DNA from 3 places in the Exiguobacterium sp. FSL W8-0210 genome. Region 1 is predicted to be linked to each of the others. Evidence: riboswitches for the same ligand, from Rfam matches in the RefSeq annotation. Region 1 holds a riboswitch; each other region holds the start of a gene.

Region 1 (10,646 bases):
AAGTTCAGCAGCGAGTTGTTCCCGTTCGTATCTACGCGCTTCTTCGTATTGGCGCGCTGCTGCCTCTTTTTGGTCCCGAACGCTTGTGCCGCGGACAATCAGCTGTTGCCGTTCTGCTTCCAATTTGTCATGTTCCGCCATCTTCGTCGCCAGCTGTTGCAGGATGAAGCGCCGTTCTTGCACCTTTAAGCGCTCTGCTCCGATGTTTTGCAATGGATGCAGTTGTTCTTGAACAGTCTTACGCTCCGTCCGTGCTTGTTCGAGTTGCTTCCGTAATGGCTCTGGGTCCAGAAGCTTCGAACGTTCGATTAGTTGTTGCTGTTGTTGTCGTAAGGCGGTCTCTGCTTCCAACCGTTCGCGCTCTTCTTGAATTTTTTCAAGACGACGACTAAGTTGCTCAATCTTTGGTTCCTCCGCTAGCAATCGATCCACTTTTGCTTGCACGACCTCTTGTTGCTCTTTCAAGCGAGCGATGTGCTGTTCAGTTTCCTGTTTTCGATGCGTGAGTTGCGTCAATTGTTCTTGATCCTGTTGCCACTGGTCATAGATCGGTGCGACGATTTGAGCGCGTTCAGCTGCCATTGCTTCTTCTTGCATCTGTTTGATTTCCGGTAAGCGGTCCACTAGCAACTGTTCCGTCTGTTGAAGTCGCTCCCGCTCTTGGAAAACCGCTTCGAGTTGCTCGCCTTGTTGCAATTGTGTCGTTTTCTTCTCGACGATCGCACGGGTCTCTATTTCAGCTTGACGAGCAGCCGTTAACCATTCGTCCCGTTCCGTCGTCAATGCCTCCATCCGTAACCGGATGTCGCCTTCCGTCAACTCACTCCAGTTCGCTTGCAAAGGTAGTTCCTCAAGCTTGGCCCATTGTTTCGTCTTCGTTTCCTTGATGCGTGCCGCAAGATCGAGCGCTTGTCGGTGCAAACGTTGCTGGAACTCACCGTAGTGTTCCGTCTTAAACAGCTGTTTGAGAATCTGGAGTTTGTCTTTTGACTCTGCCATCAACAGTTCGCGGAACTTATTTTGCGGCAACAGGAGAATTTGCGAAAACTGTTTATGGTCGAGCTGAATCAGCTCTTGAACCCGTTGCTTGATTTCTGGAATTTTGACCGCGAGCGGTTTCCACGTCGTTCCGTCGAACCGAGCGAGCTCGGCTTCATGCGAGTAGCCGGTTTTATTGACCGGATGCGGTTGACTCGGTTGGCGGATGATCCGGTACCGTTCCCCTTTCAGCGTAAACTCCAGTTCAACTTCCGTCTTTTGCTCGGGCACGGCAAAATGACTTCGCAGTTCGCTCATTTCCCGTTCGCCGCCTGACGTTTCGCCATACAGGGCGAACGTCAATGCGTCAAAGATCGTCGTTTTTCCTGCCCCAGTATTTCCGGAGATGACGAACATCGTCCGTCCGGCAAGTGCCGTGAAATCAATCGTCTCTTCACCAGCAAACGGTCCAAAGGCGCGTAATGTCAGTCGTTCTGGGCGCATGTCGCTTCCTCCTTCAGGACGGCTTGCATCGCTTCCGTCGGTTTCTTTTCACGGACTGCTTCATAAAACTCACTGAATAGATCCGCAACGGATGCATCCTTGACTTGCTCCCGCGACGCCTTGACTGCCCGCGTACTCTCGCGGACGAATCCGATTCGCTCGAGGTGCAGGATATTCGGGTAGATTTTTTTCAGCTTGCCCATCGGATCCATCAAGGCTTCGCCGTCCGTTAGATTGATCTTTAAGTAATCGTCCGTGTCTTGTGTCGCGACGAATGCCGGGTCTGTCAGCTCAGCGAGACTTCCAGTCAGTTCCCGCAAGTCACGTTTTGGTGCAAGTGGTTCGAACCGACGATCGAACGTACCCGCTTCGTTCAACGTCAACACATCGACCCCTTTGACATGATGGGCTTCCGAAAAGGAATATTTCAAGAGCGATCCGCTGTAGCGAACCGTCTCGGATTGAATCGCAAGTGGATTATGCAAATGACCGAGTGCCGTATACGTAAACGGTGCAAACTGACTCGCACTGACCTGTCCTGCTGTTCCGACGGACAATTGTCGCTCCGAATCGGTCTCGAGTCCGCCAATCACAAAGGCATGACCGACGAGGACACTCGGTCCGTCTGGAATACATCCGGCAAGGATCGTCCGCATCGCATCATCATGTGTCTTGATCGTTTCGTCCTTATGCACGTACCGAACGGTCGCCGGATCCGCAAATGGCACCGGATAAAACGACACCCCTTTAATCGTGACCGGAGTAATGACCGGCGTTAGTTTTCCGACGAGATGCAGACCAGCCCGTTGGAGTAACGTCGTTCCGAAACTTAACCGTTCGGCCGAATCGTGATTTCCGCTGATCGCAACGACCGGGATGTCTCGATCGAGAATCAAGGCAGCGAGCGTCTCGTCAAGCAGTTCGACGGCTTCCGTTGGTGGTACAGCGCGGTCGTACAAGTCACCTGCAATGACGATCGCATCCGGTTGTTCGCGGTCGACGAGTGTCAAAAAATCCGCTAAGACCGCCCGCTGGTTCTCGAGCATCGACTCGCCATGAACGATTTTGCCGAGATGCCAATCGGCAGTATGTATCCATTTCATCTTCATCACACTCACTTTTTGAATATAGTAGCTTAAGTGTAGCATGCAAGCGTTCGTTCTGCGACGAACATCCGTTTGGAACACAAAAAGCAGAAGGCGAATGCCTCCTGCTTTTTTCACTCTTGAGACGAATGTGTTATTTCGTCCGTTGTTTTCTAAAGCGTTGAACGGAACGAATCACAGAAACCGATCCGCCGATGATCGCACCGACACCGACAACGATGCCTGTCTTGAATTTTTTGCCCGATTGTTCTGATTTATGCGTTGCTTGATTGTGTTCAAAAAGTTGTTGGAGGGGCGACGACGTCTCGACTTCGAGAATTTTCGATGCATCCTGATGCACGTCTTCTCTACGTTCGACACTACAAGGTGACAGATAGAATGGGTTCAAGTTCGTCCGGTACCGGTCCGGATTCCAGTTGGCTTGCTGAACAACTGCTTGGGCGTCTTCCGTCTGTGCTTGATCCTTGATTGGATCGAATTCTTGTTTCATCTGAATCACTCCTCTTCACGTTCAAAACTTGTAGACCGATTTATGTCTGAAGTCTTATTTACCTGTTTTTCAAACATTTAAAACATATATATTTAAAATTAGTTTTTAATGTTTTGTGAACGTTAGCCGAAATAGGCATGATAGAGTCGCTTCGCTTTGACGAGATCCGCCTCGCCATGAATCAGAACGCGTCCATCTCGGAAAGCAACCATCCGATGTTCGTCCGTCGTAAACGCCAGCAAATATGGATTATGAGCGGAAATCGCAGCGACCGGCTGGAGACGTTGTTTCAACTGTTCCAGATCCCGCTGTCCGTCTCCCCGGATTTGAACGGCATCCCGACCACACAGTGCCGTGAAATGAACCGTTTGATCCGATAAGTAAGGGTAGGACGGTTCGATGCCGCACGACGGGCACTCCGTTTGCTTCAGTGACTGGACGTTAATTTGTTGAAACGTATTCGACCAGACATCAAACGCTAGCAAGCGCGTCCGCATGGCGTCCGTCTTTCCGCTCAACCACTTCAACGCTTCCGTCACCTGCAAGGAAGCGACCATCTGTACAGCTGGTCCGATGATCCCCGCCGTATCACACGTCTCCTGATCCCGTGGTAATTGATCGAGTAGACAATGCAGACACGGCGTCTCTCCGGGACGGACGGTGAACGTGATCCCATAACTGCCGACGCAGCCACCATAAATCCACGGAATCGAACGCATCAACGCCATGTCGTTCATTATCAAGCGAATATCGAAATTGTCCGTTGCGTCGATGATCAAATCGATATCATCGAGAAGCCACGTCAGCGCTGCCCGGTCGACGTCTACTACATGCGCTTCGATCGTCACCGTCGAATTAATCGCTTCAAGCCGTGCTTTTGCGGCAATCGCTTTTGGTACGATGTGACGCGCATCGTCCTCGGTATAAAGCTGTTGTCGTTGTAGATTACTCCACTCGACATAATCGCGGTCGACGATTCGGACGACACCGACACCGGCGCGGACGAGTTGCTCTGCCGACGCCGTTCCGAGCGCTCCCATGCCGATGATCAGCACCTTCGCTGATGCCAAGCGTGCTTGTCCCGCTTCCCCGATCGGTTGAAATCGAGTTTGCCGTGAGTAACGGTTCATCGAATCAATCCACTCGTTGGACTACTCGCGACCGCATACTGTTTCTTCTCGATACGTCCCGCTTCGTAACCGAGGCGCCCTGCTTCGACAGCTAGTCGCATCGCACGCGCCATCTTGACCGGATCTTGGGCATGGGCGACAGCTGAGTTCAATAAGACACCATCCGCACCCAGTTCCATCGCATAGGCGACGTCGGTCGGTGAACCGATCCCGGCGTCGACGATGACCGGGACCGTCGTCTGCTCGATGATAAATCGCAAGTGGAGCGGATTGAGGATACCTTGTCCGGAACCGATTGGTGATGCAGCCGGCATGATGGCGTGACAACCGATTTCCTCGAGTCGTCGTGCGAGCACGACATCGTCTGACGTATACGGTAAGACGATGAAGCCTTCTTTGAGTAATTCTTCAGAAGCCCGTAACGTCTCGATTGGGTCCGGTAGTAACGTCTTATCGCAACCGATCACTTCGACCTTCACCATGTCACACATACCGGATGCCCGCGCAAGCTTTGCTAACCGAACAGCTTCCTCCGCCGTCTTAGCACCGGCCGTGTTCGGCAGTAAATCGTACTTCGCTAAATCAAGCGACTCCAAGAAATTCGCTTGTTGTTTGTCGAAGATGTCGAGCCGACGGACGGCGAACGTCAAGATTTGTGAAGCAGACGCATCGATTGCTTCTTGCTGTACGGTAGCATCCGTATATTTCCCTGTTCCGAGCAATAACCGTGATTCAAATGTCTTTTCTCCAATTTTCAGCATGTTTATCCTCCTCCTACGAAATGAACGATTTCAAATGTGTCATTGTCCCGAACGACTGTCTGACCGTACGCCATGCGATCGATGATTTGTCGATTCTGTTCGACGATGACGAGCTTTTCCCCTAAGCCGAGTTGCGTGAGCATGTCCTCGATCGTTTCAATCTGATCGATCGTGTGGTCATTGCCGTTAATCGTAATGTTCATCGGACTTCCTCCTTCTGAATCAACCGTAATGTATTTACCAAGACTTCCGCTGTCGCCGGTGCGAGTAATATGCCATGCCGATGATGCCCCGTCGCTAGGAAGATCCGACGGGATGAATCGGCGACTCCGATATATGGCAAGCCGGACACCGTTTGTGGCCGTACACCGGACCAGACTTCTTCGATGACCGCGTCACGAATCGGTGGATACAGTCGTTCTGCTGCTTGAAGCAACGACGTGACCCCTGCGACACTGACACCGACCGTCTCGTCGTGCGGCAGTTCGGTCGCACCGATCAAAATCCGACCGTCTGCTTTCGGAACGAGGTAGACGGCGTCGTCAAACAGGATCGAGCGTAACGGCTGACCCGCGAGACGGACGGCGAGACATTCTCCTTTGACTCCATATGTCGCAATCGAAATACCAGCTGTATCGAGCAAGGCTTGCGACCCGCGTCCGGCAGCGACCGTCACCGTTCGTCCGGTCCACGTTCCCGCATTCGACTCGACCCTGATGAAGTCATCGCTCTCTTCGATGCGTGTGACATCTACCTGTTCTTCAATCGATATACCACGTGCGTGTAAGGCATACATCAATGCAGTCGTCAGTCGTCGTGGATCGATTTGACCGACCATTGGAAACAGATGCTCGCGTCCTTTACGCTTTAACAAAAACGGTTGTTCCCGGTACCCACAATCGATGCCAGTCTCTCGCTCGAGGCGACGAGCAAGCAACGGATACAGACGACGACTTCGCGCGGCAAGTGCATGCAATTCCTCTCTGAGCTCGATGTCCGTCGCAAGCATCCCGGCAGCCGCGCGACTCGTTCCTTGTCCACCTGCTCCGCGTTCTAAGACGACGACGGATTCATTCTGACAGGCGAGACCGTAAGCAAGCGTCAAACCGATGACTCCACCGCCGATGATGATGTGATTCGTCATACCCGTACCCCCTGATAATGCTTGACGGCGGCGAGTGGATCCGATTGACCGAGAATACCCGATAAGACGGCGATTCCGGTTACACCGGTCGCTACGATTTCAGGCATGCGTTCTGGTGTGATCCCGCCAATTGCAATGACTGGTTTCGTCGTGAAGGTGACGACTTGCTTCAAGGCGTCAATACCTCGTGGTGGCATGTCCGGCTTCGACGCTGTCGGATAAATATGACCGTACAGCAGTCGGTCGGCTCCTTCCGCTTCTGCTGCCAGTGCCTCTGCTAGTGAATGGACCGATTTCCCGATGACGAGATTCGGAAAATGACGTCGCACATCGCGGACACGCAAGGAACGGCGCGTCAGCTGCACACCGATGCCGGCGACATGGGCGACGTCGACCCGGTCATGAACCGTTAACTGTTCAGGCGAATAACCATGCCCAAGGAGTGCTTCAATCAGATCAAGTAATTCTGCCGCCGATAAGTTCGGTTCACGTAGATGCAGCTGATTCGTATAGGGTTGAAGGGATTGAAAGGTCTTTATTTCGTCAAGCGGATTAATGGATCCCGTCGAAATCAGATGTAAACGCATCATGTTCTTCCTTTCCATACGAAAAAGGACCACTCCCGATGTTGAAAGGAGTGGTCCGAAAATGCGCTGAAGCGCTAAGGATATCTAGGGTTTCGAGCCACTTCCCTCCGCTAGTACGAACTAGATCAGGTTCAAAGGGTCCGGATACTTCCGTCTCAGTCTGCTGGGAGACTCCCCTAGTGTCTTTTCGTGTTTAATTGGCTTGCCCCATTAGTCTAGCATGAGTCGCTTTGCTTCGCTAGTCCTAGTTGAGCGCTTCCACTTGCTGAATCAGCTCCGATTTCGTCGGTCGCTGTTGCTCTTGGCTGTCGGCATACGTCTGCTTTAGCTTCAGGATGCGCATTACTTTAGCGTCGAGCATCTCCGGCGTCAGCGTTTTGTCTTTGACGGCTTGCATCACTTCGGCATGGACCTTTGTGTAAGCACCTGCCTCTGAAAACATTGCCATATCAGCTCCGTTGACGAGCGACTGACGTGCCGCTTCCGCGAGACCATATTGTTTCGTGATCGCTCCCATGACGAGATCATCCGTGATGATGACACCGTTGAATCCGAGTTGCTGACGCAAGAGGTCAGTCAAGATCGGCTTTGAGAGCGAGGATGGATGCTGATTGTCATACGCGGGATAGAGAATATGGGCAACCATCACCATCTCGGCGCCCTCTTGAATCGCTTCTTTAAACGGTAACAGTTCCGTCCGCTTCAATTCTTCCTTTGATGCCGTCACTTTCGGTAGCCCGACATGGGAATCAACACTCGTATTGCCGTGACCGGGAAAATGTTTGACGACTGGAATCGTTCCCGTCTCCTGCATCCCGTGCATCAGGGCCGTACCAAGCGTCGCGACGGTCTTCGGATCAGCACTTAACGCACGGTCGCCGATGATCGGATTGTTCGGATTACTGTTGACGTCAAGGACCGGCGCGAAGTCCATGTTGAAGCCATAAAAACGTGACAAATGTCCGAGCGTACGTCCGACGTCTTCCATTTTCACTTCATCTGCTCCTTGCGCCATCCGTTGACTCGTCGGTAAACGTAATCGTTGATCCGGTACCCGGCTGACGCGTCCGCCTTCTTCATCAATCCCGACGAAGGCATACGGTTTTTGGTTCGTCTCTTGAATCGCACGCGTGAACGTCAAGAGTTGCTCTTCCGACGTAATGTTTCCGCCGAGCAATAAGACCCCGCCAATCGCATGCGTCTGTAACAATTTCCGGTCAGCTGCTGAAAGTTCCGTGCCGGCGACTCCGATGTAGAGCAGTTGATCGATCTTTTCTGACGTCGACATCGCTTTAAGTTGATGCTTTAATCGTGCTTGTTGTTGTGCTTCCTTTGTCGGCTCAGGCTTTGGTTTCTTCGCCTCCGTCGGTTGCTTCGTTGCTGGTTGTGATGGTTTCGTTGGTTCCGTCGTCTCCTGCGCACACCCTGCAAGCAACAGACAACCGATTAGTACGGTTTTCTTCACAAAGGATCCTCGCTTCGCACACCATTGATCGAATAATAGACGGAAATCTCAGCGTTCAGGGATTGCGAGACCGAACAATATTTATCCTTTGATAACGAGATGGCGCGACGGACCTTATCTTCCGGGAGATCACCTTCGAGCCGGTAATGAATCGAGATCGACGTAAAACGCCGCGGATGGTCCTCTGCCCGTTCTCCTTCGATATCCATTTCGAAATGGGTGATCGTCAAGCGCATCTTCTCTAAAATCGAGACGATATCAATTCCAGTACAGCCGGCAACGGCATGTAGCAAGAGTTCGGTCGGTCGTGGTGCTTGGTTTTCACCACCGTTTTCGGGTGCTGCGTCCATCGCCAGATGATGCCCTGATTCCGTCTGTCCACTAAAGCCCATCTGTTTGTTCCATGTCACTGTCGCTTGCATCGTTTCCACTCCTTTGTCAGTAGTCTTCATCTGTAGTATACGCAAAAACAGCAAGCCTGGAAATTCTCACGCTATTTCGAATAATGGTTCTTTTCCCGAATTCTCGCTTTGCGATACCCGACGAAATCGTTTCATGCTATCCTGTTACTCATAGTTTCGCGCGCAAGCGCCAGAATTGAGGAATCATCCATGTCACCTACTACTCGTTTAAGTCGACGCGATTGGCTGTTGATCGCCACGTTGTCGCTCCTGACGTTCGTTCTCGGAACAAGCGAATTCGTCATCGTCGGGATCCTCGCTGAAATCTCCTCAGCCCTTGATATCACGATCGCAACAGCCGGTACGCTCGTCTCGGCATTTGCCATCTCCTTTGCGATTGGTACACCGATTGTCATGTCGCTGACCGGTCACTTGGAACGGCGTCGCCTGATTCTACGTCTGTTACTCGTTTGGGTCTTACTGAACCTTGCCAGTAGTTTTGCTCCAAGTTACGAAGTATTGCTCGCCACCCGCATCCTGACAGCCATCCTGACCGGTGTCTTGATCTCGCTCGCAATGGTCGTCGCAAGCGATGGCGTACCTGTTGCGAAGCGCGGTGTCGCCGTTTCGTTCATTTTCGGTGGTTTTACACTCGCGAACGTCCTTGGTGTTCCGATCGGTACGTTCATCGGTCAACACGCTGGCTTCGCAGCCACGTTTTGGCTGACGACCGTCATGGGAATGATTGCGTTCCTCGCTGTGTGGAAGATCGTTCCCGTCCAGCAATCGACGGGCTCCGGTTCAATCAAGGAGCAGCTTGGATTGCTCGCTAATCCACGGATCCTGATTGCCTTCTTCATTCCGTCGTTCGGCTTCGGGGCAACTTACGTCGTCTACACGTACCTCGTGCCGATCCTGCAAACGGAACTCGGCATCGCGAAGACATGGATTAGTCCGATCCTGCTCGCTTACGGCGTCGTCTCGATCTTCAGTAACATCCTTGCCGGCAAGATCGCTAGCAAAAATCCGATGGGACGCTTACGATTCGTCTTCGTCGTGCAAGCAATCGTCCTTGCTGCGTTATACATCACGACAGCATCCCTTCCGCTTGGTCTGTTCAACATCGCCTTGATGTCGTTGATGTCGATTTTACTGACGACTTCGACACAAATCTACTTGATTGACCTCGCCGAAAAGTTCAACCCGGAAGCAAAAGGACTCGCCGCTTCATTGATGCCGGTTGCGAGTAACGTCGGGATTGCTTTTGGTTCGGCACTCGGTGGCATCGTCTATGCGAACGGTCCGATGATGAACACGGCACTCGTCGGTGGACTAGTCGCGCTCGTCGCCGCTTTATTAACTGCAATCAGTCATCGTCTCGATCGACGGTCATGAAACCGTTACCTTACCCTTTTTTGTAACAGGTCGATGACGGTTCGATGACGTTATGATGATAGTCCCCATCTCACTGATGATTTTTCAGTATGATGGGGACTATGTTGTAGTAGAGGAATGTCTGAAAGTGAAAGCATTACACATCATCGGCATCAGTTTGTTGACGATCATCCGACTCTGGCTCGGAATCCAATGGTTCATCGCCGGGATTGGCAAGTACATCAATGGCTTCGATGCAAAACCGTTTCTCGAAGGAGCGCTCGCGAAGTCAACTGGCGAAGACGCACTCGTCAGTTCGTGGTACGCGACGTGGATCGAGCAACTCGCCTTACCAAACGTCGGGCTGATCAACGTATTGATTCCGTTCGCAGAACTCGTCGTCGGGATCTTGTTTATTCTCAGTCTATTGACGGTTCCTGCACTGGTCGTCGGGAGCATCATGAATCTCAATTACTTACTTGCTGGAACGATTGCGTTAAACCCGTTGTTCTTAGCTGCCTCAATCGTCTTACTTGCTGCAGGACGCTTTGCGTATCAAATCGGTATTGATCATTGGATCATGCACTGGTATCGTTCGTCGCAACAACCACATCCCCTCGACCGGATTCCGGTCTAACGAAAAAACTCTCCCAAACGCGGGAGAGTTATTTTTTTTGTTGCTCGAGAATCGTCTGCTGTGTCGGAA
Region 2 (10,646 bases), 240 kb from region 1:
GGTGAATCAAGCTTAGTTGAAGTAATTGAGTGGATTGACACTGTTTGCAGCAGACGTTCCGCTGTAGACGTAAGGACCACGATGCATTTCAAAATGGAGATGCGCACCAAACGCGTTACCTGTTGCACCAATCGTACCGATTTTCGATCCTTTTGCAATCGTCTGTCCGACTGAGACGGAGCGACTATTCAAGTGTGCATACACCGTCGTATATTGGATGCCGTTGACGGTATGCGTCATCATGACGTAATTTCCGTATGCGCCGTAATAACGGGATGTGATGACTTTACCAGCGGCTGATGCATAGACAGGTGTACCTGTTGGAGCGCCGATATCGATACCGTTATGGAACGTATAACCGTAAACTCCACTTGCAGCACCATATCCTTGCGTGATTGGACCGCTTGCTGGACGCGAGAAGCCAGTCGTTGCTTTTGTTGAAGTCGTTGTGCTGTATTTTTTTACGTATGTAGAAGAAACGTAGCGTGATGCGCCACCGTATGAAATTTTTGTCCATGAACCGGAAACACCAAGATAATTGAATGTCTGTCCTGTATTGACGCTACCGACGATTTTATAAGCTGTTGATGGACCTGTACGAACACGAAGTCCGTCTGCCATGACCTTTACTTTATATGTCGTTGCAGCTTCAACTTTCGAAGCACTCGTTGTTGCAAAACCTGAAACTACCAAAGCTGCCATTGTCATTGTTGTAAGTAAACGTTTCATTGAGTGTATTTCCTCCTTAAAAATCTGAAGCGCCAGAACTGATCATTACAAAATTGTAAGATTTTATGTATAATTATTTATTTTAAAGAATGATTTTTCGCCTGAGATGATTATAGCATCGTCAATAACACGAAAATATTTCAAATATGTTTCAAAATTACGCTTTGTTAACATATATTGTAATGGATTAATAAGTAAAAAAGAACTGACGAAGAGTCAGTTCTTTTTTCTATGAACCTATACTGTTATTCATTAGAAGATGGTGAAAACACAGTTAAATGTTGCGGGAGTACCTCGACAGTCACGGGAACATGACCTGCTGTATCCCCATCGGCATTAATCGGCAATTCTTCTTTCGAGCGAATTTCGACACGTGTCGTCGTGAAGTGTTCGATTTGATCTGCTTTTGATAATCCACCCGTGATGAGTTTGGGTAATGCTTGGAGCGCATCAAAGAATCCAAGCTTCGTAATGATGAAACCGTGCAACAACCCGTCATCGACTTTTGCGTCTTCTGCAAAGGATTCGAACCCGCCAACGGAATTCGTTAAGGCGATGATCAACAAGTGCGCTTCTCCATCGAATTGTTTCTCAGCAGAATTGATTTCAATCGGATAGGGGCTATGATCCTTGAAGGCTTTTAGACCTTCAATGAAATAAGCGACCGATCCGAGTGACGTCTTTTGTTCGACACTGACCTCCTCGACGGCTTCCGCAATCAGACCAACAGCGATGACGTTCATGAAGTAATGGTCATCATATTTACCGATATCGAGCGGTCGGGCAGGGGAGTCAGCTAGAATCTGGATCGCCTCTTCCGGATCCGTCGGAATGTGTAATGCGCGCGATAAGTCATTTACCGTTCCGAGTGGGACGATTCCGAGCGTTGGGCGATGCGGTTGTTCGGCAATTCCGGTGATGACTTCATTGACCGTTCCGTCACCTCCCATGGCGATGACAGCGTCGTAATTAGACTGGGCAGCATGACGCGCAAATTCCGTCGCATCGTGTTCTTTTTCCGTGAACCGAACGTCGACGGTTTCAAAGCGAGTAGCAAGCGTTTCCTCAGCAAGCGTTGCGTGTTTTTTTCCGAGTTCTTTTCCAGAAGACGGGTTGATGATCAACATGGCTTGAGACAAGATGAATTCCTCCTTCGGGGCAATCTGTTGACTTTTTCCCTGTCCGATGAAAACATAATCCAAATTCTTTTTTACAAATAAAAACACCGAGTAGGCGCATGGCTTACTCGGTGCTGAAGTTCGAACTCAGAAGTGATTTATTGTGATGGCGGCACTTCGCCAGCCGCAGGACGAGCTTCTTCTTCAACGTCCCAACACTCCGTATTTTCGATCCCGAGTGCTTTTGCTGAGAAGACAGGATCGAGTCCCTGTTTCCGTTGTTCCTGATAATCTTTGATGACTTTGAGAGCGATGCCGCTCAAGAGGAGGATCGCTGTCATATTGATTAATGTCATGCCTGCCATGAAGAGATCGGCAAAACTCCATACCATACCGAGGCTGAGAACAGATCCGATGAAGACGAAGCCCATTGTCGCAATCCGGAAACCGAAGACGGCTGCTGGACTTTGTTTGATGAACTCGATGTTCGTCTCACCGTAGTAGTAACTACCAACGATCGAACTAAAAGCAAACAAGAAGACGCTGAGTGCGATGAATGGTGGGGCAATTGCACCAAATTCTTCGGAGAGCGCGTTTTGCAACATGCCGATTCCTTCGCCATTTCCAGCAGCATAACTATCACTGAGGAGAATAATCGTTGCTGTCGCTGTACAGACGATCAACGTATCAAGGAATACACCAAGTGTTTGTAAGAAACCTTGTTTTGCTGGGTGAGAGACTTCAGCCGCTGCCGCAGCGTTCGGAGCAGACCCCATTCCGGCTTCGTTTGAGAACAATCCACGTTTGACACCGAGTGAAATCGCAGCACCGACCGATCCACCGAATGCTTGCTCGATTCCGAAAGCACTTTTAAAGATCATTGCGAACACACCAGGAAGTTCCGTCAGGTTCGTGACGACGACATAAAGAGCAGCAAGCAAGTAAAGACCTGCCATGATAGGAACGATGATTGCAGAGAACTTCGCGACACGGTGGACACCACCAAAGATGACGAGACCCGTCAAGACGACGAGTGCAGCACCGACGACAGCTGTGTTGATACCGAACGCATTGTCAAAGGCAGCGGCAATCGTGTTCGATTGAACGGAGTTGAAAATAAGCCCGAATGTAACGGCAATCAAGATTGCAAAGACGATTCCGAGAGCCCGGTTCTTCAAGCCCTTTTCGATATAGTAGGCAGGACCACCACGGTACGCGTTCGATTTCGTATCGCGCACTTTATAAACTTGAGCCAGTGTACTTTCGATGAGAGCCGTCGCACCACCAAGAAGAGCGACCATCCACATCCAGAAGACGGCACCCGGTCCGCCGAGTGTGACAGCAATTGTGACACCGGCAAGGTTACCCGTACCGATTCGAGTCGCAGCACCGATGAAGAATGACTGGAGGGAAGTGATGCTTTCTCCTTTATCGTCTGTTGTTTGTTCACTTTTATCGAGCGTGACGCGGAACATCTCTTTTAAGTACGTGAATTGGATGAAGCCAGTTCGGATCGTGAAGTAGATCCCGCCGCCAATCAATACGGCGATCAATACATACGACCATAAAATATTGTTGGCGTAATCGACACTTCCTTGAATGACTTGCTGAATGGCGTTCATGATGGTGTATTCCTCCCAAAGAATAATAAAAGCTATACGCTAAATTATACGAATTTTCAGACAATAAGCAACAACAAAATAAAATAAAATTTTAAAACTTAATAAAGTTAGCTAAATGTTAGGAGTTAAAAACATTGTAGGTGAACGAAAAAACTGCCACTCTCGGTATCGAGAGTGACAGGCAAGTAAAGCTAAATCATCCATGCTGTAGCAATTGTTCGTATAGGTCATCGAGTTGCTGTTGGATGCTTTTAGAAACGGTATCGGTCGGTTTTTCACGTTTTGCTAATTTCTGTTCAAGCCGCTCGATCTGCACTTCTAACTCATGTTGTGACAAGCGTTTTGGTTTTTGAGGAGTTACGTGGAGTGAGGAAGACGTAGCGAACTCAGCACGCTTCTGTTGAGCATACGTATACGTACCATGATAACGCGTCAGACCATTTTCGAGCCACAGGATCTGCGGAAATAGCCGATTCAAGAAATAGCGGTCGTGTGAGACGGCAATCAATGTTCCAGAAAAATTCTCGAGTGCTTCTTCCAACGTCTCTCTTGATTCAATATCGAGATGATTCGTCGGCTCGTCGAGAATTAATACATTGACCGACGAATGAACGAGGACGGCGAGTTGCAATCGCACACGTTCGCCTCCGCTCAGTGACAAAATGGACCGAAAGACAGTTGGTCCAAAGAACAGGAACCGGGCTAGGATATGGCGGGCTTCCGCTTCTGGAACGGCAATCCGGTCTCTAAACCAGTCGATTAACCGCGCGTCCTCCTCGAAATGGGCATGCTGGGACAGGTAACCGATCCGATTCGATGGTCCACGCGTGAGTGTGCCTGCCTCTGGTGATAATTCGTCAAGCAGCAGTGAGAGCAACGTCGATTTCCCGCTCCCATTCGTTCCGACGATCGCGATCCGATCCTGTGCCATGATCTCGAACGAGACGTCATCAAAAATGTGACGGGTTCCATAAGCAAACGAGAGTTCTTCAGCGCGAAAGACGACTTGGCTCGAGTGATCAGTGGAAGAGAAGGAGACATCAGCGGTTTTGGCTTCGAGTTGTGGTCGTTTAATCCGTTCGATCCGCTCGAGTGCCCGTTCCATCGATTTTGCTTTACGGAATAATTTCTCACTCGGTGGAGACGCTTCGTTTGCCCATTGCCGGAGTCGACGAATCGCTTCCTTCATTTTCTTTATTTTTTTCTGTTGCTCTTGGTAGGCGTGGAACTGTTCCATCAAGCGACGTTCTCGTTCGACGACGAACGCGCTGTAATTCCCTATATAGGTTGTCAGTTCACCGTCCTCGAGTTCAACGATCGAGGTGACGACGGCGTCTAAGAAGACCCGGTCGTGAGAGACGAGCAGGATGGTTCCTGTGTAGTCCCGTAAGAACTGCTCCAGCCATTCCACGGCAGCTAAATCGAGATGGTTCGTCGGTTCGTCAAGAATGAGCAGATTTGGCTCCATGAGTAACATGCGACCGAGACAAATCTTCGTCTGTTCACCACCGCTCAACTGGTGGAAAGGACGAGTGAGTAACGGACGAAGGTGTAACCCGTTCACCATGCGCTCGATCTTCGAGTCGAGTAGATAGCCATCCTTTTGTTCGAACGCATTCGTCGCTTCCGCATATCGCGCGAGTAACGCATCAAGATTCTCTGGTGCTGTCGCCATCATTTGCTCCAACTGTTGCATCCGAGAACGGATCACGAGAGTCTCTGCAAACGCTGTCCAAAGGACGTCGAGTCCGGTCAGCGTCTCACTATATACAGGAAGTTGTTCCAAATAGCCGATCGTCAAACCGCTCTTTTGATAGATGACACCACCGTCCGGTTGCTCAAGGCGAGCAAGCAAGCGGAGTAATGTCGTCTTACCACTCCCGTTTCGTCCAATCAGACCGACACGGTCGTGTTCGTTTAAGAAGAGGGAAACATCCGCTAAGATCGTCTCGCCTCCGAATTGTTTTGTCAGGTGTTGAATGTCGCAAATCATCATATTCAATTGATCCTTTCGCGCGCATCAAAAAAGGAGAGCGCAAATAGCACTCTCCCTAACGTGTGAAAGATGCGCTTTGCAGTATTTTTCATTCATGAAGTTCTTAAAAAAGGACAGACGGGTGCCTTAGAACGCCATTTCATGAAAAATCGCGCGCAACAGATACAATTGTTCCATCAACCAGTGTTTGCACGCGGCAAAGTCCATCTTTTCACACCACCTTTCGTTTCAGATACATCTAGTTTACTATTTTTTTGTCAGTTAAGGAAGTCTGAATTATTTGAACACACCCGCGATTGAACTGAAGAAGTCACTGAGTCCATCAAATAATTTAGCGAAAAATCCTTTCGTTTCTTCTGAAGTTGCGAACGCGTGGATGTCTTGTCCCGCATTTTTCAATCCACTCTCGATTTGTCCCCAGTTGATGTTCGCTTGCTCCATTTGATTGAATAGATTCGTCAACCGGTCCATTTGTGCGTCAGACAACTGGATATTGTTGTTTTGAATGACTTGGACGATCAGGTTTTCGATCTCGACTTTGGTTTCCGGTTTTTGATTGGCGATCTCAGCCTTGATCTCATTCATTAAGTCAGCGACTTTATCCGTGCCGACCGTTTTTCCGACGTCTGATGTGACCGATAATTCTTGCTGTGCTAAATCCTTGCGTTCGTCACTTAACTTAATTCCCGTCTCAGCGGAAGTTTGATCGTACGCTTTCATGATTCCTGTCAGTGCCGATGTCCCGGTCACCTTGTAGGGAGAAGTGATCGTGATGTCGGCATCTTTGACACCCGCTGTGACGAGAGCGTTGAGATACATATCCTTCGTCACCCATGTGATGTTCTCCGTCGAGACGGAAAGTCCATCTCCTTTTTCCGTCAGTTCAATCTTAGCCGAAGAATACATGTTGCCACCTTTTTGCGACTGTGGAATGTTTTTCCCGAGATATTTTTCTTCGTCAGCAGAGGTTGCGATGATCGGCGTGATGCCTTCCGGTGCATTGAGACGGGAAAGCACCCATGCTTTATCCTTTGCGCCGAGTGACTCCCCGAGTGTGACGATCGTCTTATCGACGACTTGTTCGGCGGATGCGGCTGTTGGGAGTAATAAAGCAGAAGCGATAACGGCTGACGCCATGATTTTTGTTGGTGTATGCATAATGAAATCCTCCAATTTGTAAGTAACAGAATAAATTATAGTATCAGGTACTAAAGTTAGTGTACGAGAACGAAAGAAGTTCGGAATCGGTCTGTAGATGGAGACGGCATCCGTCTTCTGACACTCCATAGTATAGCGAAAAGAGGACAACTTGACTTCCATTTTCAGCATGCTATAGTGGATGGGAATCGAATAATGACCACTAGGGGAGTCGGTAGGCTGACTGAGACGAACGAAGACGTTCGGACCCTTTGAACCTGATTAAGTTCGTACTTACGGAGGGAAGTGGCGTCAAGTCTTGTTCTTCTTGCGCCATGCCCGTGTGTTTCGGGGTGGTGTTTTTTCGTTTCATACCAAACGAGGAGGATGAGATCATGACATTCACACAAGAAATCAAACAAGCGGCACAAGCGTATTGGAACAGTAGTTTTACGCACCCATTCGTTCAAGGAATCGGAGAGGGGACGTTACCACTCTCGAAATTTCGGCATTACGTCATGCAGGATGCCTATTACTTAAAACACTTTGCGAAGATTCAAGCGAAGGCAGCGTCAAAAGCGGACGACTTCGCGACGATCGCGACACTTGCCGAACATGCTACTTCGACTTACGAGGCAGAACTGAGCTTACATCAATCATTTTTTAAGCCGCTCGGTATTACGGCAGCAGACCTTGAAGCATTTGAACCGGCACCGACAGCATATGCGTACGTCTCGCACATGCATCATGCGAGTGAAGGAACGCTTGGTGAGACGATTGCTGCCATCTTGCCATGTTACTGGTTGTATTATGAAGTCGGGCAACAATTACTGACGTGTACACCGGAAGAAAAAATCTATCAGCAATGGATCGACACGTATAGCTCGGAATGGTTCGAAAAGGTCGTCTTTGAACAGATTGCACGGCTTGATGCGCTGGCGGAGCAAGCGAGCCCAGCGGAACGCGAGCGAATGAAACGTCATTTCGTGACAAGTTGTTACTATGAGTTACTCTTCTGGCACATGGGGTGGACGGAAGAGACGTTTGCGTCAGTTTACGAAACGATTCCGGCACGAGAGGTATCTTCTTGAATCACTAAATGGTAGAATTAGGAATACCATTTAGTGAGAGTTGGGATTGGAATGGAAATCATCGTGATCGCACTTGTGATTCTCGCGGCATATGTCGTGCAACAGGTGCTCGGAAAAGTAAAAGTGAGATTTGTTGGGTACATCATTCCCATCTTGATGGCGGTGTACGGAACATATGCTACGATTCAGAATTTTCAGGGGTTGCTTCAGTTCGGTTTTACAACGGGGAGTTCCATCGCGACTATCCTAGTCGTCATCCTCTATGTTTCGTTGACTTATTCACTTCATCGTGTCTACAAGCGTTCGAAAGAAGAAGCCGAATATCCGTATCAATCGTTAAAAGACCGAGGCATCCTTTAAGGAGCTTCGGTCTTTTGGTGTATCACGTCATCATTTTTTCCAGTTTTTAAAGCCGTCACCGAATTCGAGATGCAGTTGATCGGTAAAGACACCGTTCTGAAAGACCGGCACATCTACCGGTAAAGTGCCTTGCGGTTTGAACGTTCCGAAGATCGCTCGGATACCTGCAGGCAGGTTCGGTCCCGCTGATTTCAGATTGCCTGCTTCGGAGTCTGGTCCGTTCGGGTCGCCTTTGAAGCCATAGACGAGGACGTGTGCCGGTGCGTCCGGTTGAACGGCGACATCGTATGGGTTACGGAGACTGAGCAGGACGGATGGTGAATCCGTTTGTTTCGCATAGCGGAAGATCGAAGCCGGAACCGCTTGTTCTGGTGCAGTAGGTAGTAGTTTAGCACTCGTGTTGACGTTGGAACCGACGATGATGTAATCTGCTGCATCGAGTTGCGCCCGTAATGTCGGGTTTTGGTCGAGCGGTAGCGTAGTAGTTGAGTAATTCGCTGTCGTCACGTGCCAGTTCCGATTCTTCGGTAGGGACGCGATCGTTTTTTTCATGCTGTCCGTTTGATCCGTCGCAGGAGCGATCACAAGAACATTTGCATTCTTTTTCGGTTTGAATGGTAACGTCCGCTGATCATTTTTCACGAGTGTGACCGCGGCTTCCGTCATCGCGCGTTCTTTTGCTTTATGCTCGGGACTGCCGACGATTTGGTTCGAGTGCGCGATTTTTTCAGCTAGGGATGTCGTGTCAGTCGTACCGTTCCAAATCCCACGCTCTGCTTTTAGCGTCAAGATTCGTTCAACCGATTGATCAATTCGTTTCTCTGAAAGGCGACCGTCTTTGACTGCTGCGATCACATCCTTGAAAATCTGATCGAGCTTTGTGACATCTTGCTCGGAACGAAGGATCGTCGGCATGAGCGCGATGTCGACTCCAGCGTCAAACGTCTTTAAGACGGCTTCTGATTCCGTGAAGTTGTCGGCGATCGCCTGCATGTTCAACGCGTCTGTGATGACGATGCCATCGTAGCCAAGTTTTTCGCGCAGTACGCCCGTGATGACATCATCCGATAACGTCGCAGGTAAAGGGAAGGCACCATTTGTCGACGTGACGACTTCAGGTTCGATTTGCGGCATCCCGATGTGTCCTGTCATGATCATATCGATGTCTTCAGCAATAGCTCGCTTGAACGGTACGAGCTCGACTTGTTCTAGCTCCTGCAGGGATCGGTCAACGACCGGTAATCCATAGTGGGAATCGGTCGCCGTATCGCCGTGACCCGGGAAGTGTTTGGCAGTCGCCGCGACACCTTCAGACTGAATTCCCTTCATTAGAGCGGAACCGAGTGTGCCGACGAGCTCCGGATCACTCGAGAACGAGCGGACACCAATGACAGGATTTCCAGGATTGCTGTTGACGTCGAGAACCGGACCAAAGTTGACATTGATGCCGAGCGCACGCAGTTCGGAACCGATGATATGACCGGCATCATTGGCATATGTGCTACTGCGGGTCGCACCTAACGCCATGTTGCCAGGTAAGTTCGTCCCTGTTCCGAGCCGAGTAACGATTCCACCTTCTTGGTCGATCGTGACGAAGAGTGGAATATCGTTGCTAGCATCTTGTTTGACGACTTCTTGCAGATCATGAACGAGTTTCGTCGTCTGTTCGGTTTCGCTGACGTTCTCAGCAAACAAGATGACGCCGCCTAAATCATAGCGATCGATGATGTTCGCGACTTCTGGGGCAAGCGACGTATGATTGCTGCCATTCCACTGCCGGAAGTCCGGCATGATCATCTGCCCGATTTTTTGTTCGAGTGTCATCGTGTCGATTTTGTGACTGATCCGATCGGCTGAAGATCCTGCCTCTGCCATGACAGGTAAACTACTTGAGACGAGTACTGCTGCGAGTCCGGCTGTTAACGTGAACTGTCCGATTTTTTTCATGATGTACGTCCTCCTTTAGTCAAACCGTGACTGGAATTCTTTTCAATACGGACAGTATAGCAAGGTGTTTGTTTTAAAACAATATTTTATTTGTAAACGATTTCAAATTGAAATAAATTTCAAAGATGTTTTTAGACAAACTGACTTGAATGAAAAAAAGTGACTCCCCCTGAAGAGGAATCACTTTCAAGTAAAGTCGATCGATTGATCAGCTATAGCGTTCCACGATGCTTGTCAGCTGACGTTCGACGAACGATTGATCCTGCAGTTCACTATTGGACAGACGCAGTTTGATCATCGACTCATCCGCACCAGCCATTTCACTGAATAATGAACCAAGACTGTGCGCACGACGGTCGACTTGGACGATTAAATCAATCCCTGAGCTGTCTTGAAGCATGATGATTTCGATCTCATCCAGTTTATGGGCGTAGTGTGTATTGCGAGCTGAATACTCAAGCTCCTGAGCAATCGGTAAATCTTTCCGGAATCGTCCAGGTAATTTTTCCGTATCGGCTTTTTTCAATCGGAAGCCAAGTGATTCCATCGCGTCTAAGACCGTCGCTTGGTAGCGGTTTGCTTCGACGATGACGGCGTCACGGTCCGATGGATCAACGGCTTGAGCGATGTCGAGTCCCGTCTCGAT
Region 3 (10,646 bases), on a different contig from region 1:
TTTATTTAACAATAGAATTTGTTTTTTTTCCTAAATAGTATGGCATATTGATATTGTCCTTGGATGGATCAATAAAATGAGTAGCATGAAGATGCATTCGATCAAAAAGACTTAAAATGGCGCGATTTTGTTGCCTTTTCACGACTATTTTCAAAAAAAAGCATGACAAATAGACCATTATGCAATGGCCAATTTTTCCGATACGACTCGGAGTCGTTCATTTAGATAGAGAATTGGTGATTCAAAGAAGAGACGATAGAGTTCTGCATCTTCAAGACGGTCCCCGTATTGGTAGAAATCGTTTCGAATTGAACGAATGACTGCATCACAGGCAGCAAATCCGTACGTATCACTCAACGACTGCAGCGATGTTTGCGGAACTTCCAATGCATCAAAATCTACGTAGTCACGAGCGACTTCTCGAAGATCGAACCAACTAATCAACGTACGCGCCCGTTCCGCTTCCCGAATACGCTTACTGTTAATTTGGTCTTCGAGTTTCACGTGAAACATTAGAGGACGTGTTACGGTATGTATGCGTTTCTTAAGCGAGACGTTCTCTTTGACTGCAGATAAGAAATCTTTCGTATTCTCAACCAAATGCACATTGAAGAACTGCGATAGTTGATCAAGCATGCCTTTTACAGCCAAACGGTGTCCACAGTAACGCGGTAAGAATCCACGTACTTCATCATAGGTTAAAGTCGCTTTCTCCTGAGACTGAACATTCACGTCCCGCTCTACTTGCACAAGGGCACGTAACGCGACGCGAAGGATATTCACATGCTCAATATCCATCAGTTGGCGTACCATCCCACACCAAAGAGACGTATAACCGGTCTTCGATGTATACGTACCACTCTCTTCAAAAAGATCACGGTAGTTTTCAAGATAATCTACGAGTTCAATGGTGACGACTCCAGAGAAATGAATCGAATAACGAATAAGCCCAGCTGATTCAAAAAGGCGTAGGTTATTGTGTAACGATCGAACGGAAGTACGCGCATAGTGAGCCAATGCTTCACTTTCCACTAATGAAAGAACACCTTGATCATCGCAATGCGATAAAAGCGTCAACAAATGACGAATACGAGATTTTGTCCACTTCAATGCCAGGAAAGGTCCTGGAATGTTATAGTGATGCTGTTCATATAAGAAACTGTCTTGACGTTTTGTCCAACGTGTTAAACCGCTCATCGCGATCAATAATTTATTAGCGACCAATACATGACGATTTTCGTGTTGAAATGACATACCTACACCTCCCCTAATCTGAACTATTATTACTAGTATCCTGTTCAGAAAAGGAACTGTCAAAACGCGGTTTCGGTACGGTCAAAAACGACCAATGTGCTAAAAGCGTTGATATGAAGCCGTTTTAAAGTATAAAAAAGATGTCATTTCAGTACGGTCAAAAACGACCAGAATCTCTGAAATCCTTATATGATGCGCTTTCTAGAGGTTTTTCTTGAGTAAATTCATACATGTAGCGATGCAATATGTCATTCTGGTACGGTACATAACGACCAAATGATTAAAAGTGTCATTTCAGTACGGGATAGAGCGACTAAAATGTCCAAAAGTGTTGTTTGAGTACGGTATATGACGACCAAATGGATAAGATAGCCGCTTTAAAATAATTTTTAAAAAGTGTTCTAAAGTGCAAGATGGTCATTTTGGTACGGTAATCAACGACCAAAAACATAAAACTGTTGTTTTGGTACGGTAATCGACGACCTAAATCGATGAAGTGTTGTTTCGGTACGGTCAAATCCGACAAAAATGCTGAAAATATAAGAAAAAGTGCTGTTTCAGTACGGTAAATAACGTCTGAATTTGAAAAATGGTCGTTTTCCGACACGATTCGACATGTACGATCAATAGATATTCTGGAGAATAAGACATCCAATAATATGTGAGTTCTTACAACAAGAAGAAAAATAAAAAAACTAAACAGAACATATGTTCCTATTTTTTATTTGGTACTTCATATACGACCATTTATGTTGGTACTACATTACAGATCTTTTGATATGATGGTTTACATAAATATATGATTGTGATTAGCGAAATGTACATGAACATAGCTGAGTGCTTGATGCTGCTTATTTTTGATTATTGTATTGCTGTTAAAGCAATCATAAAGCGACCATATTTTTCAATTGCAACATGACACGATAGCTAATCTCGATTTTATAGGAAAAAGACAATGTAGGTTAGGCATATGAGGAAAAATGCTTATTTACTATCATATAGTTTCAAGGAGAATCATAGTTAGTATTCAAAAGAGCGTACGAGATTCATGATCTCATACGCTCTTTTATTTGAATCTATGAAGAATGGAAGAAGACTACTTTCTATTGATCTGCTCGATATTCCTTATAGGAGAAGGGCATTGCGGCGATCATCATGTTCCCAGCGTTCCAAGGGATGGAAGTATAAGAAATAGTAGTCACCGGACCGATGCCAATCTTGAATGATAAAATCAAGTTCTTTGATACGATCCAAATTGGTTTCAAGCTCTTTCAAGTTTTCTGCTTTTCGACTCTTATTAAATCGAATAGAGTGTGTAAACTGACGCCAATGCCGTTTCGCGGGCATTGCTTCGTTTAACTGATACGAGTTAAGTCGTTCCTTTTGAAGTACAAAAGATAAATGATAAGCGAACGTTCCTTTTAATCGCTCAATCTGTTCTCCATAGATACTGATGATCTGTTGTTTCAATAAATCATCATAGACTTCCTCTGAGACGGTGACAGTGATTTGCGTGTCCCGCTTAACAGAAGAAGCATTACTAATTTTAACAGAGGAGAAGAGACCGAAGATCGAGAGGTCCCCTTCCTCATTTCTAACAGCTACGCGATAATAACCGAGTTTTACAAGACGTTGGGTTGTGAGGGTATAGCTTTTCCCGCTATCGTTTCCATAAATCTTCTTAACAAGTTTTGAGATTGGGAAGACGATCTTTCGACTCGTTTGAAACGTCACATCGCGATATGACAGAATTTCGTTAAAGACCTCAAAATCACGAGCATCAAGATCCGGGACTTTTCCGTCGAGTTCTGCAAGGAACTCGTTACTGACGAGAACCGATAAATTCGTCGGTATACCTTGTTTGTATTTAGGAACGACAGCGGAGAAGTCGTGGAGATCAAGAGATAAGTCCGTCAACATACCTTCTCCTTGATTGAACTTTTCCGTCGTATTTTTCATGCGATCAGCGATTCCAAAGAACGGTACCGTAATCGACGTAGAAGTCGCAACGTGTGCCTTTGGTTGCGAACGTTTCAATTCTTTTGCAACCTCTCCAATGACCATTAAAATATCAGTCCGCATTGTTGTCGTTTGCTGGTTCTTCGTTTTTTGTCCCCAATGCGGATACGTATGAATTAGCAAGTTATTATTTTCAGCCCATGCTTCAAGTTCCTGTATGTGTTCTTGCATCAATTTTTCAACACTATCAGCGGAGAACTTTCGCTGGAAACCTTCTTTTCCCGCAATGTCCCAATACTCAAGGTACATTTTATGAAGTCCTCGTAGTTCTTTCATCGGACCTTTGTTTTCAACATAGTTTTTTACGGCTGCTCGTACCCAGCGCCGTTTTAATTTTTTAAAGGAATAATAACGAAGCTTGGTATAAACATCTTCTTCATTTTGAAATTCATAAAATTCTTCATAAAGTTGATTGACATAGGCTTCGACATCAATGATATCGATGGAGATTAGTTGTTCGGTAACATCGTTCTCGAGCAGTGTCTTTGCTGCTTGAGAGACAACAAGTTGTCTATGTTGGACGGATGAGGTAGAGTCCATAATGCACGCCCCCTTAATTCGATATAGCTAGCATAGCATGTCTGAAGTGAAGTGGGGAAATTAGATAAAAAGCGTGCGCCGGCGCACGCTTTTTGAAAAATGATATCGATTTAGATCTATCTTACAGTGTCTAAACTTTAGAGCGTTTGCCCGTTATCAATCAAGAAGACTTGTCCCGTAATGGACGATTGTGTCAACTGGAATAGAATAGCCTCCGCGATATCCTTCGGTGTGGAGATTCTCTTTAAGGGAAGGTTACCTACTAAACCATGCATTCGTTCCTCATTACCAGCCCACCAACGCGTGGCGACCGCTCCCGGAGAGATACAATTAACGCGAATGTCAGGTGCGAGTGAGATAGCAAGTGAGCGTGTCATCGTATGAGTGGCTGATTTTGTGGTGCATAGGGAAAGAAAGAACCGATACCGTACGATCTCCAAGTTGACGATTGCATCTTCGAATTGTTTTTCATGTGTGGGATGACAGTCTCTAAGAAAGGGAAAGTACCTTTTATGTTAACTGCAATGAAGAGACTCCATACTTCTTCCGTTACCTGATTCAAAGGAGTTTGAGAAGTGATGCTTACGTTGCTCACTAAAAATTAATCCTCCCAAACATAGAGATGGTATAGGAGATTACATCTAAAACCTTACGCTTTTGCGAAACATCAGCCCGATAAGTATAAATTGGGAAAACATAAAGTAGATAAGGTTTCACGTGAAATAAAACAATATGTACTGTGAAGAAACCTTTTAAAGAAAAATGAGTTGATCGATTAGAGAATAAATTGGTTGATGGAACACGGATGAAATGAAATTACTCCTCCGATTTTTATTCTTAGGATATAGTTCGTGTATCTTAAAGTCTTACCATGAATCATATAAATAAAAAAGTGTGCGCCGGCGCACACTTTTTTGCTTTAAAACAGAATTTCTAATTGATTGCTAAGTATTAGTACGCCACTTCATGTTGTAACTGTCGTGTCTTCATACCAAAAAAGAGAATAATCCATCATGAGTGAAGTTTCATTTTGTTGTCTAAGCATGGTAGTGATATTACCTAAATGGTACGTCCCATGGTTAGATACGTGTAAGAAAATTTCTTCATAGGTTGTTTGACGTGGACCTGACCAAGGATAATTTACATCTATCATCACAGTGAGATCTGAGTTTTCGTTTAAGAAGGTTTGATACTTTAATGCTACATTTTTAAATGCCATTTTGAATTCTTCAATTGTATAGGCATCAGTAAGCGGTAATTGACTCATCGCATCCTGTAATGCTTGTTGAAAATCTACTTTTTCTAGAATTTGAATCCACATGGTATCAACAGCAAGAATATGGCTGAGGGTTTTAGCAATAGTAGGATAAGAGCTTTTGATCTCCTTTTTTAAAACTTCTTTCGGCAATTTAGCTAGATGATCTAAGATCACTCTCATTGCCCATTCATGATAAGAAACCATCGTTTTTCCAGCGTTCATTCAAATCGCTCCTTTAGTTGTAATAGTAATCGTTATCTAACTACGTTTAGTATAAAAAAGGATATATGACAACTGACTGTCATATATCCTCATATAAATTCAATATTTTTTTAGCTTCATTTTTTAAGACATCTTGTAAGTATAAAGGTTGAATGACTACTACGCCTGATCGGAAACTTAACAATATGTTAATGAGCCATTCTGCATGCAATGGTGGAGGTAACATCAATGTCATTGTGATACTACCATCTTCTTTTTGCGTCATCGAGTGATGTTGAAAATGATTTAATACTAAGTGAATGGATTGAGGATGGACACGTAAAATGACACGCTCTTTTGGAGGGAAAACTACTGGTAGCTCCTTGGGTAAACGATGAGTATCCTTAATAGGAGTTGTTAGTCTCTCAAGGTTGAGTATATATGAGACTTTAAACTCGCGATAGTCGTTTCTTAAATGGCAATAAGCGTATAGATACCACGTTCGGAACTTATATTATAGTGAAAGCGGATCTACCTCTCGAGTAGTCTGTTCATTTTGAGAGCTAATATACTGGAAACAAATGCGTGTTAATTCTTTAATGCTTTTTTGAAGATTGATTAAAAAAGAGGGATCGACTGAGAAGTGAGTTAAATCAATATGTAGATGATTCTTTTGTTCTTCTGATGTGAGAATGGACAGACGATCAACAGTCTTTTTAAGATCGTGATCATTTAATTGGTTCGATAAATTTTTGACTAAAGACAATACCTCAAGCATAGAAGAAGCGTCTAAAAACGTTTTATCCCATTTGTAATTCTCTATAATACCGAATCCACCGTTTGTTCCATGGTACGAAGTAATAGGAATACCAGCTGGACTAATGGTTTCGATATCTCGATAAATTGTTCTCTGAGAGACATTTAATTCTTCAGCTAGTTGTGAAGCAGAAATGGTAGAGCGATGAAGTAGCTTAAATATAATAGTTAGTAAACGTTCAAGTTTCAATGGAATCTCCTTTACGTTAAACACGACGGAAGTTTTTATGTATATCTATAAAGTGTAAATGATTTCATCTTAATTAATAATTGAAACGCATTTAGTATCATTAAAAATAAAATACAATAACAAAAAGTATGCGCGGGCGCATACTTTTTGTTATTTCACTTACCACACTATCAGTTAAGAAATTTAATCATTTATTTAATCTTAAGTAGATCTACCAATTGTCATGCGCGAGAAAATTCATACACACTTGTCAATTCCAATCACATGCATTTCCATCGTTATCGCGGTCTAAATCATGGGGATCAACTGCAGGACCTCCGGCAGCTATATAAAAATCTTGAGCGGCTTGGGCGCTGGAAAAATCACCACAGTCGCGATCTGCTCCAGAAGGGTCGTATTCAAAATCAGTTGCTACTTCTGTATTTACTTCATCAACGTATTCCTCATCAGATATACTCTCATCTTCATTTATCACTTCACTATTTGCTAAAGAGGCTTCGAGTTCGTCGATTTTCTCTTCTGCAACAATGCGTTTCGTCTCTTCTTTATTGAGTTTATTCTCTAAGGTAGTACGTTTGTCTGCTTCCTCCTTATAGCTTTCAACGGTTTGCAAACGTAACTCTTTTTCTTGTGCTAACTCCTCTTTCAATTTTTTCGTTTCTTGTTGTTGCTCTTTTAGTTTAAATTGCGTGTCTTTTAAAGATGTTTCTAACTCCTTTGACTCTATCTTTAATGATTCCAACATCTTTGTTTCCTTGGTAGAAGACCCGGCTTCTATTTTTTGAGGCTCATTTATTCTGTCTACCATATAGATAGAAATTGCAAAAGCAATGAATACGCCTAGCCAAACGGCAAAGGTTGGGTACTTCACTGGATTTCGAAACCTTGGTTTAAAGTAAAAGTATAGACCAACTGCTGAGATCAATAAGCCAATGAGACTCCAAAAGGTGATAGTGAAGAGTAAAAGATAGACAATAGCAATTACGACGAGAAATAATACTTTTCGGATGTTCATAAGTTCAGCTCCTTTAAAAATATTTGTATTTTTATTGTACATATTTATAAGGGAAAATTGATTAGGAATTTATAGTTCTTTTCTAAAAAATCGCTTATAACGCTCGAGTACTAATTTGAATAAAATATAAGCAATTACTGATCAAATATAATTGATAATTTTTAAGAGAATAGACGTACACCAATCTAAGCGAATTAAAAATAATCAGAAAAGGTTGTATGTCGTAGTCGATACAAATAGGACTGTATAAGGAAATTTGACATAATGAGTTAGAAGAAAAAGATTGATTAATTGCTTAGATGATGAGAAAGGCATTTACCGTATCAAAGCACTTATCTCTTACGCAATTGTGAAGAACTCCAATGATATTATGGAAAAGAAAATGAATTGTTGATTGATTTGGTACGTTTTTATTCAAAAAGCAATAAAAGCATTAAATAGAGCACGTATAAATTTAAGACGAAAAAAGTAAGGTAATCAACACGAAGAGAGAAGACGACATACATACTACTTAATGGCTCTCATACGATGATTAAGCAAGATAAGCTTACTATATTGCAGACATCAATGATTCGGACTTTTAGGTCACGTAATTGATCTGCAAAATCGAATCGCTCATATATTAAGACATTATCAAAGAAAAAACGATAATTAGGATTGTCTAGTATAAGATATGACCGTAACAAAGCAATCCGGATAAGATCATAAACCTATTTTTACGCTCGATCTTTAAAGAAATACTATTAACAAATCACACTCATCATTATTAACAGATGTATAAGACGACTAAAGTGAAGGTAATTTAAATAGAATCACTAGGGGTGTTATTAAACTGAGATGAGGAGCGACTCAAACCCTTTGTACCTGAACTAGGTAGTACTAGCGTAGAGAAGTGTAAACCCTAATGAACAAACAGAGACAATAATGTCGCTCTTTGCTATGTGATTGTTTAGACGTGCACAACTTTCCATTTAGAGAGTTGCGTTTTTTGTTTACTACTTCACTATTAAGTTGCAAAAATTGATAGGGTAGCGGACAGGAATGACCAGAACAGTGTTAATGACGGGAAGTAGTCAAGACTCTAGGGCGACGATTGCAAGGATGTTAGTGAAAATGGATTTAAATGATGATTAATTACTTTAAAAGCAAAGATGCGGCACAAAGGCGTGTGAGCGAACTAGGAGTAGAGAATGCACTTGCCTTGTATGCAGATGTCATGAAGCGGGAAGATATTGAGAGCATGATGCAATCCGCAACAGCACATTATGGTCAAATCAATGTTGTTATTAATGATGCATTAGTAGAATTCAAATTTGATCCAGTTTCTCAAAAATCTTTCATCGATTTGCAATAGGAGGACTACTAGAAACAATTGGATGCAACGTTAAAAACGGCGCTTCACATCATTTAAAATTTTCTTCCACAATTATGGAACGACATAACGGTAGTATCATTAGCATTAGAACAAACCTCTATCAAAACCCAGTAGTTCCTCATCATGAATACTTAACAGCAAAAAGCAGGTCTAATTAGTTTTACACGCAACCTGGTCGCAGAACTAGGTCAATACGGTATAAACGTGAATGTCGTCTCCGGCGGATTGTTGAAACTTACGGATGCTAGTGCTGTGACAACCGCTGAAGTATTCGATTTAATTGATCAATCGAAACTGTTGAAAAAAGTGACTACCCCAGAAGAAGTAGCACAAATGGTTGCCTTTATGGCATCAGAAGCAGCGTCTGGGTTTAACGGTCAAAACGTAACGGTCAATGGTGGATTAACGATGAATTGAAGCGGGCGTTTTAAAAGATTCTCAGCTTGTAAGAGAAGGGATTCGTGAACAGAAGATGACGAATAGAAATCAGTTAATATCGGCGTTTTATTATATGAATGTGGTCATCCCCAAGCCACATGGTTAATGGCTGATTCCGCGATTAAAGAGATCGGAGAGAGCCGCTATTATTAGCGTTTGGCTCAGATAGCGGCAGCTAGATGTTTGAATGAAGTATTTTTTGCGGATAATCATTCCTTTCCGGCTAATAATGCAACTGATTTACCTGCTTTTTGGTTGGATCCTTTGATCAATTTAACTGTTATTTCTCAAGTGGCGGATCATATTGGATTAGTCTCCACGATATCGAGTACGTTTTCCAATCCATATATGGCAACAAGACAACTCCTAAGTCTTGAACATCTGACGAAGGAACGAGTAAGCTAGAACTTAGTGACCTTGATGAAATACCGGGAAGCATCGACCTATGATATGAATGCACTTTCTATGAGAAAAAATAATATAAAAAGACGTAAAAATTAGTGACTTTAACTTTAATAGAGAGGCTATTCTTATGATGGAATCAAGCCAATTTTCTTTAAGATTAATTAGCTAACAGTTTTAACAATCTTGTGAGAACCCAAGCTATTCGGTGTATCGTAACATGTTTCATCGTAATTTTTTAACTTCGTAATTTCAAATGAAAATTAGTAGCCATATGAGTTTTGAAATGATGCGGCTCGATAGAAATAGAAGAAAATTTTACTAGTTTAAAAATTATCTAAGAAAAAAGATTAGACGATATATTTAAAAGCAGACAAAGAGTGTAAATCAAAAAAATTAATATAGTATATACAAAGCGCTAAAAAGTACTTGGATGAAAATCAATTAATAAGTATTATTAAAGTAACTTTATACAAAAAATCTAAATTTAATAATTTTTTGTATAAACTCATATAAAGTTAAGTGGAGATTTAAATTTTCGTAATTATCTATTCAATACTATAAAATAATGTTGAAATATAATCTTATTTAATAGGGATAATATAGTGATTTTTTATAATGTTGGATGAAGGAGAAATGATTTGTGATCAGAAACAGTAGTTTTTTTTATAAAAATTTAGACAAAAGTAATTCGGAAGTTGATATTTTTATAAATCGTATAAATAAATATTCAGTAGAAAATCAATTTCAAATTTATGTATTAGACAAGCCAGTAATGGAAAAAGAAACAGATTATGATACAAGTAATATTATGATTTTACTAAGCCCTTCTCATACTATTAGTCTTATTAGTTTGAATAATAATAAAGACACTGATGAAGTTGAAGAAATATTCGAATATTTAATACAGGATATAGGCTTTACTGCTAAAAAGTTTAAATATAATAGTGTAATAGGAAGATCAAATAGATGGGAAAAATACTTTAAAAAATATAATTTTAGTGAAATACAAAATATAGATACAACAGAAAAGATATCACATTTTTTTGACTCGAAGAAATACATCCAACCTGAAGAAAAACGAGTGATTGATTTAATAATATCGTTAATTACAGGTAGTATTAATGATATTGATGCA

Evidence for each region. A riboswitch is a leader RNA that binds a small molecule or an ion and turns the genes downstream of it on or off. The one in region 1 is predicted to bind thiamine pyrophosphate.
Region 2: another riboswitch for thiamine pyrophosphate. It lies ahead of tenA (thiaminase II); the one in region 1 lies ahead of MKY22_RS06340 (thiamine phosphate synthase).
Region 3: another riboswitch for thiamine pyrophosphate. It lies ahead of MKY22_RS16300 (3-oxoacyl-ACP reductase); the one in region 1 lies ahead of MKY22_RS06340 (thiamine phosphate synthase).

Annotation. Positions count from the first base shown of each region.
Region 1 covers NZ_JBBOUK010000001.1:1,228,960-1,239,605, reverse strand. Annotated here, with positions in the region: gene MKY22_RS06375 (SMC family ATPase) at 1-1,482, opposite strand, end outside; gene MKY22_RS06370 (exonuclease SbcCD subunit D) at 1,464-2,585, opposite strand; gene MKY22_RS06365 (hypothetical protein) at 2,722-3,078, opposite strand; gene MKY22_RS06360 (ThiF family adenylyltransferase) at 3,201-4,208, opposite strand; gene MKY22_RS06355 (thiazole synthase) at 4,205-4,969, opposite strand; gene thiS (sulfur carrier protein ThiS) at 4,972-5,172, opposite strand; gene MKY22_RS06345 (FAD-dependent oxidoreductase) at 5,169-6,113, opposite strand; gene MKY22_RS06340 (thiamine phosphate synthase) at 6,110-6,703, opposite strand; TPP riboswitch at 6,786-6,888, opposite strand; gene nagZ (beta-N-acetylhexosaminidase) at 6,945-8,165, opposite strand; gene MKY22_RS06330 (OsmC family protein) at 8,162-8,587, opposite strand; gene MKY22_RS06325 (MFS transporter) at 8,777-9,961, shown strand; gene MKY22_RS06320 (DoxX family membrane protein) at 10,089-10,577, shown strand; gene MKY22_RS06315 (hypothetical protein) at 10,606-10,646, opposite strand, start outside.
Region 2 covers NZ_JBBOUK010000001.1:990,238-1,000,883, forward strand. Annotated here, with positions in the region: gene MKY22_RS05110 (peptidoglycan DD-metalloendopeptidase family protein) at 13-729, opposite strand; gene MKY22_RS05115 (diacylglycerol/lipid kinase family protein) at 975-1,868, opposite strand; gene MKY22_RS05120 (alanine/glycine:cation symporter family protein) at 2,006-3,469, opposite strand; gene abc-f (ribosomal protection-like ABC-F family protein) at 3,666-5,462, opposite strand; gene MKY22_RS05130 (hypothetical protein) at 5,535-5,765, shown strand; gene MKY22_RS05135 (DUF1002 domain-containing protein) at 5,742-6,623, opposite strand; TPP riboswitch at 6,818-6,924, shown strand; gene tenA (thiaminase II) at 6,998-7,693, shown strand; gene MKY22_RS05145 (hypothetical protein) at 7,745-8,053, shown strand; gene MKY22_RS05150 (glycoside hydrolase family 3 protein) at 8,084-10,000, opposite strand; gene MKY22_RS05155 (sporulation protein) at 10,209-10,646, opposite strand, start outside.
Region 3 covers NZ_JBBOUK010000002.1:29,094-39,739, forward strand. Annotated here, with positions in the region: gene MKY22_RS16265 (hypothetical protein) at 178-1,254, opposite strand; gene MKY22_RS16270 (hypothetical protein) at 2,380-3,813, opposite strand; gene MKY22_RS16275 (SDR family oxidoreductase) at 3,951-4,190, opposite strand; gene MKY22_RS16280 (hypothetical protein) at 4,187-4,408, opposite strand; gene MKY22_RS16285 (DinB family protein) at 4,778-5,293, opposite strand; gene MKY22_RS17390 (hypothetical protein) at 5,373-5,711, opposite strand; partial or broken gene MKY22_RS17395 (WYL domain-containing protein) at 5,709-5,771, opposite strand; gene MKY22_RS16290 (helix-turn-helix transcriptional regulator) at 5,787-6,278, opposite strand; gene MKY22_RS16295 (excalibur calcium-binding domain-containing protein) at 6,529-7,293, opposite strand; TPP riboswitch at 8,101-8,201, shown strand; partial or broken gene MKY22_RS16300 (3-oxoacyl-ACP reductase) at 8,335-9,085, shown strand; gene MKY22_RS16310 (DEAD/DEAH box helicase) at 10,152-10,646, shown strand, end outside.